DNA from 3 places in the Bacillus sp. mrc49 genome. Region 2 is predicted to be linked to each of the others. Evidence: riboswitches for the same ligand, from Rfam matches in the RefSeq annotation. Region 2 holds a riboswitch; each other region holds the start of a gene.

Region 1 (3,281 bases), on a different contig from region 2:
AAAGGTCGAACGTGCTTGATGGAGCGGCCACATAAAAAGGGATCCCGAAATGCTTGGCTAAGATGGCTAAGCCCAAAGTGCCTATTTTATTGGCTGTATCCCCATTTGCCGCAATCCGATCGGCCCCTACTATAATGGCATTGATTCGTTTTTGATGTATCGTATGCGCAGCCATATTATCAGAGATTAAGGTGACGTCAACACCTGCTTGCATCAGTTCCCAAGCGGTCAATCGCGCACCCTGCAGAACAGGTCTGGTTTCACAGGCGTACACTTTCAGCGGGAAATTCCGCTCTTTAGCTAGATGAAAAGGGGCCAGTGCCGTGCCATAACGGGCTGTGGCAATTCCACCCGCGTTGCAATGCGTCAATACGGAATCTCCTTTTGCGAATAACGATAAGCCATGCTCCCCGATTTTCCTGCACATTTCTTCATCTTCTGCAAAGATGGCTTTAGCCTCGAAAACAAGTGCTTCCTTGGCAGCAGAAATGCTTTGGGCCTCCATCAATTTATTCTTCATTCTCTTTAATGCCCAAAAAAGATTGACGGCAGTAGGCCTGGAAGAGGCGAGCCTTTCGATATGTTTCGTTACATTTTTTTTGAAATCCGCTAAATTCGTTGCAGCTTCCTGCTGGGCACCAAGTGCCACCCCGAATGCTGCTGTCAGTCCGATCGCTGGTGCACCGCGCACCTTTAATGTAAGGATGCTGTCATATACATCCTCAACCGAATGAAGTTTAATGAATTCAGTGATGGCAGGAAGGGCTTGTTGATTTAATAATGTGATATGGGTATTGTCCCATTGTACCGAATATGGTAAAGGTGCTATCGTCGTCACGTGCAGGTCTCCTTTTAGAGGGAAGATGAAGTCAGCGTTTGTTGCTTTATCCATTCGATGACCGCTGGAACATCCAATTCTTCCCGTTTTTTTATCAATAAAGCACCAAGCTTCAACGTGGCCGTTTTGGCCGCGATTTTCGTTTCTTTATCTTCCATGACATTTAAATCTGCGACATGAGAGAGGCCGATCGTTCTTCGAATCAATTCACATCCGGCAAAACCGAATGCATCCCGTTTGAATTTAGTCAGTAAATAAGGGAGATAGCCAGTCACATGGCGGAACGGACTTTTATTGTGGGTGTTCCATAGTTCCGCATAATTTTTTTCAAATGACCGCCAAAATTCATCGAGTTGTCTGAATATCTCTTCTTTTCCTGCTCCATTCCGAGTGACCGCCTGAAAGAGGAGATTGGCGGTGTATTGTCCAAGGTCAAAACCGACTGGTCCATAAAAAGCGAATTCAGGGTCGATAACTTTTGTTTCGGTTTCACTTGCAAATATACTTCCTGTATGTAAATCTCCATGCAGCAAGGCTTCCTGCTCGGTTTCGAAGCTTTGTTTCAGCTTAGCCACTTCTAAAATCACATCTTGATCATGCCAAATCCGTTTGGCGGCATCCGTTAATTCAACTTCGAAATCTCCAGGCAGCTCCTCGAAAAAAGGATCGGTGAAAATAAAGACCTCCGTGATTTTACAGAGCTCCGGATTCGTGAATTGCCGTGCCACTTCTTTTTTTGCGGAGGGCTCCAAATGATAATCGGAAGTGTAAAATGAAGTCTTCGCAACATATTCACCAATATGCTGCGAAAGCAATGGGAACGAATCGCCCGCAATCAATCCGCTTCTAGCAATTTTCAAGTGTGACAAGTCTTCCATGACCGTGATGGCTAGCTGCTCATCCGAATAATAGACTTGTGGTACGAATTCGGGACAATAGCTCCGGAAATGAATAAGGGCATTCGCTTCAATGGCAGCCCTTTTCAACGTCAGCGGCCAGCTTTCGCCAAGCACTTTGGCATAAGGGACCGCTTGCTTGATGATTATCCCTTTATTTGTGGCCGTGTCTGTAATATGGAACACATAATTCAAGTTACCATCACCAATTTCTTTACAGCTTAAATTCGCATCGGCATCTACCAACCCTAATTTTTTTGCAAGGATAATGGCCGTTGCGTTAGTCAATCTTGTAAAATTCGAATGGTTTTGAGTCATTTCTTTCCCCTCCACATTAAAAATAAGAATAAAAAAGCCTCTTTCCATAGAAAGAGGCAGAAGTATTAGCTTCGGACCTCTCATCTCCCAGAAAAGTGTTTTCTGGTGGAATTGGCACCGTGCTCTGCGGATTTTGCAATCCGGCGGTGTATCCGCCCCATTTCACAATGGTATTACAGTCGGTTGCTGGGCTTCATAGGGCCTTAATCCCTCAGCCTGCTCTTGATAAGAGTTTATATGTTTTCTGAAATTTTAATCTTCGGGAAAATAATATCAATCTTTTAAATAGTTTGTCAATGGCAAATTAATAATAATCAAGACGGCGATCTTCGAATACCGGCATTTTGTGGCGAGCGTTTGATACTTCGGTGAGGTCCAAGGTGCCTGTCAGTAGTTCGCTTTCCTCTCCTGCTTCACTTATGATATGCCCCCAAAGATCAATGTTCATGGAGTGACCGGCAAATACCTTATGGACAGCCGATCCTGAACGGTTCACGGCTACAACATAGGACTGGTTTTCGGTGGCAGGCAAGGCTGATCATTAAGGCTCTCCAGTGATCGAGTCTAGGCTTCGGCCATTCTGCGGTTACGAACAGAACTTCTGCCCCTCGAGCGGAGTGGGCACGCTGCCGCTCTGGAAAGCGGATGTCATGACAAATGAAACCGGCACATATTTTGTCATCAAGGGTAAATAAACCATCCTTTTCGCCTGGCTGCAAGAAATGATGTTCATCCATTAACTGAAACAAGTGAAGCTTATCGTACTCTTTAATGAGTTTCCCGTTCTTATCGATGATGACCATCGTGTTAAAGATCCTTTTGTGTTTTTTTTTTTTTGCGATGGAGCCGCCTATGATATGGATTTGGTGCTTCAGCGCCAAGTTCCTGAAAAATTCAATCGTCTTTTCTGCCTCTTCATCACCAATCTCATTCAATCTGGTCAAGTCATAGCCTGTAGCCCATAACTCTGGTAAAATAACCATATCTGCGTCTGCGTGCACGGCTTTTTCCAGCATTGTTCGGCCAGCTGATAATTGGGATCAGGCTGTCCGAATGCTATATCCATCTGGATGCAAGCCATCTTCCATTTCATTATGAAAACCTCCACAGGTAAAAATGCTTTACAAGATTATGATAAACATATATCATTTGTGACTAGAATTTCAAGAAATTTCAGAGAAGGTGAATAAATGTTGCAATTCGAAAAATCGAAACAGCTTCAACAACTT
Region 2 (3,281 bases):
TAGAATAACGATTGTCGCTACGAGCGTAACGTCATTTTGACTTCTTTGGTAACCTTCCAAATAGGCCAGATTCCCAAGCCCGCCGGCACCGATGACCCCTGCCATTGCGGTATAGCCGACTAATGCGATCGATGTTACCGTGATCCCTGAAACGAGGGCGGGCATCGACTCTGGAAGAAGGACCTTCCAAATGATCGTGCTCGTTTTGGCCCCCATCGATTTAGCGGCTTCGATTACGCCTTTATCGATTTCACGAAGACCGATTTCCACCATACGTGCATAAAACGGGGCTGCTCCGATAATGAGTGCTGGCAGCGCCGCATTCACGCCGATCATGGAACCGACTAGCGCTTTGGTGAATGGAATGAGCAGTACGATCAAGATAATGAATGGAATCGATCGGAATATATTAACGAGAGCACTGATGATCCCGTTCGCGGTCCGATTTTGCCACATATTTCCTTTACCTGTCAGAAACAGGACCAAGCCCAATAGTATCCCGATAAAGAAAGTCGCCACTACAGAGATGCTTGTCATATACAATGTTTCTTTTGTTGCCTCAATCATTTTTTCCCAATCCATATTCGGCAATAATTCTTCAAGCATGAGTGATCACCTCCACGCCTACCTGCTGTGCTTTAACGAATTCGATTGCGCGGAGCATTTCATCCTCTGTACCATCAAGGTGAATGAACAACGTTCCATATGAGCCGCTTCTTGTTTGGGATATCTTACCTTGAACGATGTTGACATCCAACTCGAAGTTGCGTACGAGCTTGGTTATCAAAGGGCTTTCCGCATGGTCACCGACGAAAGTCAATTGAATCACTTTACCTGCAGGATAGCGTTCGAACAAATGGTCCATCGTTTCCTTCGTTTCTTCTGGCTCCGTCACCTGCTGCACGAATCGCTTCGTCATCTGTTCCTGAGGATTCCTGAACACATCGAGGACTGGACCTTGTTCAACGACCTGCCCGTTTTCCATCACGGCCACACGATGACAGATTTTCCGGATCACATGCATTTCATGTGTGATCAAGACAATCGTTAACCCAAGTCGCTGATTGATATCAACGAGCAATTCGAGTATGGAATCCGTGGTCTGTGGGTCCAGAGCGGAAGTCGCTTCATCACACAATAGAACTTTCGGATCATTGGCAAGGGCCCTTGCGATTCCGACCCTTTGCTTTTGTCCGCCGCTTAGCTGCGAGGGATACGCCTTTTCCCTGCCTTCAAGTCCGACCAGTTTGATCAATTCATTGACTCGTTTCATCCGTTCAGATTTTGAAACCCCTGCAATTTCCAACGGGAAGGAAATGTTTTCCTGAACGGTTCTGGACCATAATAAATTGAAATGCTGGAATATCATGCTGATTTCCTGGCGGGCCTTACGAAGGTTAGCCCCTTTAATTTTGGAAATTTCCTTATCTGCTACGACAACCGTCCCCTCGCTCGGTGTCTCCAAGCCATTGAGCATTCTTATCAGCGTACTTTTCCCTGCCCCACTGTATCCAATGATGCCGAAAATCTCGCCTTTATTTATGTCAACGTTCACGTTATTTACAGCCTTGATCGTCCCGCCGTTTCCTTTTCCTGTTCGAAACAGCTTACTGACGTTGGTCAATGTAATCATTCATGCTCACCTCTTTTATCCAATAAAACCTATGAACTTAGTTGATTTATCTACATTATCCAGCTTTTAATCTTTTACCAAGCGTGCACATGCTTATGGTTTCCTAAATTTTAAAAATAAAAAAACCTTTCTGCATGAGCAGAAAGGCAGGTAAAAAAGCTGGCCTTTCCCTCATCTTCCAAAGTGTTTACACTTTGTGTGAATTGGCACCTTTCCAAGGAAAAACCTCCTTGTCGGTTGCCGGGCTTCATCGGGCACATCCCTCCACCTCTCTTGATAAGAGCTAATATATAGAATATTTGTACACCATTACGTTCATTAGTATGGAGAAATTCTATCACAGATAAAAAAGGAGTGCAATGTATATTATTTCTAACAAAAAAAGTTTAGGACTACTTTCTTAAATCGATTGGGATGTCACCGAAACGATATCCGTCGCTTTTTGTATTGCCTGCTCTAAATCTTCTATTAAGTCATCTACATTTTCTATTCCGATGGATAGACGGACTTGATCGGCGCTCACTCCAGATTTCGCCAATCCCGCATCGTTCAGCTGTTGATGGGTGGTGCTGGCGGGGTGGATGATTAAACTCTTCGCATCTCCCACATTTGCCACATGGGACCACAACTCCACCGAATTGATGAGCCTTGCCCCTGCTTCACGGTCTCCTTGAATCCCAAAGGTCACCACGGCTCCCGCACCCTTAGGCAGATATTTATCCGCAAGCGGCTTATCTGGATGGTCCTCATTGGCTGGATATGATACCCATTTCACAGCAGGGTGGTTTTTCAAGTATTGTATGATGGTCTTGGTGTTTGCAAGATGCTCTTTCATCCTTACATGCAGCGTTTCAAGACCAAGCGTAAACTGGAAAGCACTTTGGGCACTTAACGCAGGTCCTAAATCGCGGAGCAATTGCACCCGGGCTTTTGTAATGAAGGCCGCAGGGCCCACTGCATCGGCATAAACCAAGCCGTCGTAGCTTGGGTCAGGCTCCGTGAAACCGGGGAAGTTCGGCGAGTTCCAGTTGAAATTGCCTCCATCCACGATGACACCGCCTAAAGTCGTTCCATTACCCAAAAGCCACTTCGTTGCGGAATGGATGACGATATCCGCTCCAAAATCGATCGGTCTGCAAAGATACGGAGTAGCGAAGGTGTTATCGATGATCAATGGGATGTGGGCTTCGTGTGCGATCTTTGCCACCGCTTCAATATCGAGGACCCGCAAACTTGGATTTCCAATCGTTTCTGCGAATATGGCCTTTGTTCTTGGCGTAATTGCCCTTTTAAAATTCTCAGGATCATCAGGAGAAACGAATTTCACTTTAATTCCGTATTTAGGAAGGGTGTTTTCGAAAAGGTTATATGTTCCCCCATACAAGGTAGAGGCCGAAACGATTTCATCCCCTGCACCGGCAATATTGAGGATTGACAGTGAAATGGCAGCCATTCCGCTTGCTGTGGCCAATCCGCCGATTCCGCCTTCCAATAATGCCATTCTCTCCTCAAAAACGCTGACAGTTGGATTATGGAGACGTGTATATATATATCCCGTTTCCTTTAGACCAAATAAATTGGCTGCATGATCGGTATCTTTGAACAAGTATGCATTGCTTTGGTAAATGGGTACGGCACGTGCTCCAGT
Region 3 (3,281 bases), on a different contig from region 2:
TGTTAAAGATGGAGATGATTTGGAAATCCTCGAAATCACGGACACAGAGCGCAAGGCTGTGATGGAATTAACGGAATTGGATGAAACGCGCCGTCAGCGGGGGACTATTGTCGATGTTACGCTTATTAGTGACTACCTGAAGAATAATCGCCTGAGGCTGTTGGATACCCCTGGATTCAATGGGGAAAAAAGCGTCGAATCTGATTTCCAAGGCTATTTGCATGGCAGTGATGGCCTATTGTTCGTCCTTGACGCACGGGCTCCTTTCACCGGAAGCGAACGGGATCTGTTATTGGAGATTCAAAAGCTGGCTCCGAAGCTGCCGATACACTTCTTGTTGAATAAGATGGATACGATTTACAGCGATCAAGTGGCAGTACGGATGGAAGACGAAACTTGGGATAAAGTGAATGCATATTTCCCGAATGCGAAAGTTTTCGCCTTCTCCAAGCTTTATGATAGCAAGCAGCAGCTGAAGGACCTTTCGGCTTTCCTTCAATCAAATTATCAAGATGGCAATTGGATGGAGAGAAGATCTGAAAAAATCCTTGCGTTCATTCGCAAAACTTTATCTTATTTGTTAGAAAAACGGGCCGCCAACGAGCGGAAATGTGAGCATTCCATCTCTTGGAATGAACAGATGGAGGTCAAGCTGAATGGCGCTGTCAACCAGCTGGCAGATTTGGAAAAAGAAAAAAGTGAAAATATCATAAGGGCGTACCGTTTGATTAAAGATGAAGTGAAAAATCAGCTTTCTTCCAACATCCCCGAATTACTGAGGGATTGCTCTAAATCGTTAACGGAAAGCAGTGATTTCAGTCAGGTCCATATCGAGTTGAATCAGGAAATGAATGATCGGATCCAAGCTTTCATTTCCGATAAAATCATGCCGCAATATTACCGTTCGCTGCAAGACTGGATTGCCAGCTCCCAAATGGAATTCTCACAAAGCCAGCAGTTTATGGATGAGATGAGTTCAGGATTCAATGAACTATACAAGGAAGAACGGATCATGCTTGCCGGGGACTTCAGGGTATTGGATGACTGGCGCCGTGATGCGGACCGGATGACAAGCAGCATCCGGATCGAAAACGTCAATATCTTATTGCGCAGGACGCCATCGCAGCTGCTGCTCAAAGGAGCAGGAAAACTATTTGGGGCGATTCCGCAAAATAAAGCCAATATGTACAATCGTTATAAGAAATACTTGGAAGGCGAAGATTACCAGGATGTAGCGGAGATGATAACGGATCGCTTCCTGACCCAATTCGGATTGTTTGAAAAATCCTTGGATCGGGACATCTCACTTTTCTATCGCAGCTCATTTGCCTTACTGCAAAAAACGATAGAACAAACGCAGACGGAAATTAAAGACTACCAGGCCGCCTTGGAGCATATGAAGGAAAACCCGGAAGTTTACCGTGACCCTATCACTCTGTTCGAAGTCAAATTGCGCCAGCTGGAGAGACTGGAAAAAATCGAGAAAAAGCGTCTAGCCCAACTGCAAAGAAAATAAATAGTCATGACGAACATTTCAAATATTCAAAAATCTATTGACTTTACGACTATATCCCTATAAAGTGGTAATTACGAAAAACGTAACACAATATATTCTCTTATCAAGAGTGGCGGAGGGACTGGCCCTAAGATGCCCAGCAACCGTTCCATTAGGAATTGGTGCTAAATCCTGCAAAACAGAAATGTTTTGACAGATAAGAGAGGGACAAGTCTGCAAAACAGCCGATTAAACCTCTCTATTACTAGAGAGGTTTTTATTTTAGGATTTACACCAACTTAACAGATAAGAATAATTGAAGAAAATGGGGGAAACAGGATGAGAAAGTCTATTAACGCTGCAATCATTACAGCTATCGCTTCTGCTTTGCTTTTAACGGGTTGCTCTTCAGGACAGAGTTCAACGGAACCGAAGCGAGAAGAAAAAGTTTCATTTGAAAATGTTCCAGAAAGATTTGCCGAGGGGGAAGGAGCCAAAATCAAAGTCATCCGTAAAATAGGCGGAGATGATCATACGGCCCAATATTTGGCTGGAGCGAAGGAAGAAGGGGAAGATCTGGGGTTCCAAGTGGATACATATACAGCAAATGGTGATACGGCCAAATTCCATGATGCCATAGCCCAGGCTTTGCAGCAGGATTATGACGGCTATATCATTTCCCATGGGGATGATGCAGCAACAGTCAATGATGTTCAAAAACTGGTTGATGCAGGAAAAAGCGTTGTCACCTTCGACTCCATAAGCGATTTATCCAAGATAGACGGTGTTACATTAACTTCACAGGATGATGAAGCGCTGGCAACACTTGCTTTTGATAAGTTGATAGAAGAACAGAAAGGTAAAGCGGCAATCGCCTATCTGTGGGTGGATGGTTTTCCCCCAATGGTGAGAAGAAATGCCGTCTATCAGGAAAAATTAAAAGAAAATCCTGGTATAAAAGAAGTCGAAAGGTTCGGGGTGGCATCTGCCGATACTTCGGTTCAGACACAGAATGCAGTAGCCGCAATGCTGAATAAATATCCTAAAGGTAAATTGGATGCCATTTTCGCAACATGGGATGCGTTTGCTATCGGAGCAGCCAGGGCGATAAAAGAAGCTGGCCGTGATGAGGTGAAGATATACGGAATTGACGTATCCAATGCAGATCTTCAGGAAATGCACTCTGCTGATAGCTCATGGTCCTACACGGCAGCAGTCGATCCAAAGTTGATCGGGGCTGTGAATATGAGGATATTGGCAAAAAAATTAGCGGGCGAGGATACGCCGCAAACATATGATTTAGAGGCTTCGCTCATTTCACAAAAGCAAATCCAGGCTTCAAAAGAAGCGGTAAACATGACGAACCTATCTGGAATTGTCGATGGATGGGGTGAATCCAGCGAATTTGAAGAAGATTGGATGAAAGTCTTGAAAGATCACTATAAAAAGTAAAAAAAGAGGCACTCTCTTTCCTATGAAGGGGAGTGTCTGTTCAGGTAGGGGGAATGGACATGGCCACACAACTTGAAATGAAAGGCATTTCGATTGAATTTCCTGGGGTCAAGGCGCTTAATGACGTTGATTTTTCGGTACGGTCAGGAACCGCCCATGCATTGGTCGGTGCAAACGGGGCAGGGAAATCCACGTTGATGAAAGTTTTATCAGGGGCACATGTTCATTATTCAGGTGACATTTATCTCGATGGGATGAAGCGGGAAATCCGTTCGCCAAAGGAAGCGCAGGAACATGGCATTCAAATCGTGTATCAGGAAGTGGATACGGCACT

Evidence for each region. Region 2 has a riboswitch for S-adenosylmethionine ahead of CVN76_RS20295 (methionine ABC transporter ATP-binding protein). Riboswitches for the same ligand answer to the same signal wherever they lie in the genome.
Region 1: linked by a shared signal. The riboswitch ahead of mtnK (S-methyl-5-thioribose kinase) and the one ahead of CVN76_RS20295 (methionine ABC transporter ATP-binding protein) in region 2 are both predicted to bind S-adenosylmethionine.
Region 3: linked by a shared signal. The riboswitch ahead of CVN76_RS25065 (sugar ABC transporter substrate-binding protein) and the one ahead of CVN76_RS20295 (methionine ABC transporter ATP-binding protein) in region 2 are both predicted to bind S-adenosylmethionine.

Annotation. Positions count from the first base shown of each region.
Region 1 is NZ_PHNG01000778.1:15,698-18,978, reverse strand. Features, by position in the region: gene mtnA (S-methyl-5-thioribose-1-phosphate isomerase) at 1-838, opposite strand, end outside; gene mtnK (S-methyl-5-thioribose kinase) at 853-2,052, opposite strand; SAM riboswitch class I at 2,130-2,284, opposite strand; partial or broken gene CVN76_RS24130 (carbon-nitrogen family hydrolase) at 2,357-3,145, opposite strand; gene CVN76_RS24125 (pyridoxal phosphate-dependent aminotransferase) at 3,243-3,281, shown strand, end outside.
Region 2 is NZ_PHNG01000715.1:8,949-12,229, forward strand. Features, by position in the region: gene CVN76_RS20290 (methionine ABC transporter permease) at 1-606, opposite strand, end outside; gene CVN76_RS20295 (methionine ABC transporter ATP-binding protein) at 599-1,633, opposite strand; SAM riboswitch class I at 1,802-1,916, opposite strand; gene CVN76_RS20300 (O-acetylhomoserine aminocarboxypropyltransferase/cysteine synthase family protein) at 2,034-3,281, opposite strand, start outside.
Region 3 is NZ_PHNG01000788.1:32,808-36,088, forward strand. Features, by position in the region: gene CVN76_RS25060 (GTPase domain-containing protein) at 1-1,516, shown strand, start outside; SAM riboswitch class I at 1,614-1,719, shown strand; gene CVN76_RS25065 (sugar ABC transporter substrate-binding protein) at 1,835-2,947, shown strand; gene CVN76_RS25070 (sugar ABC transporter ATP-binding protein) at 3,007-3,281, shown strand, end outside.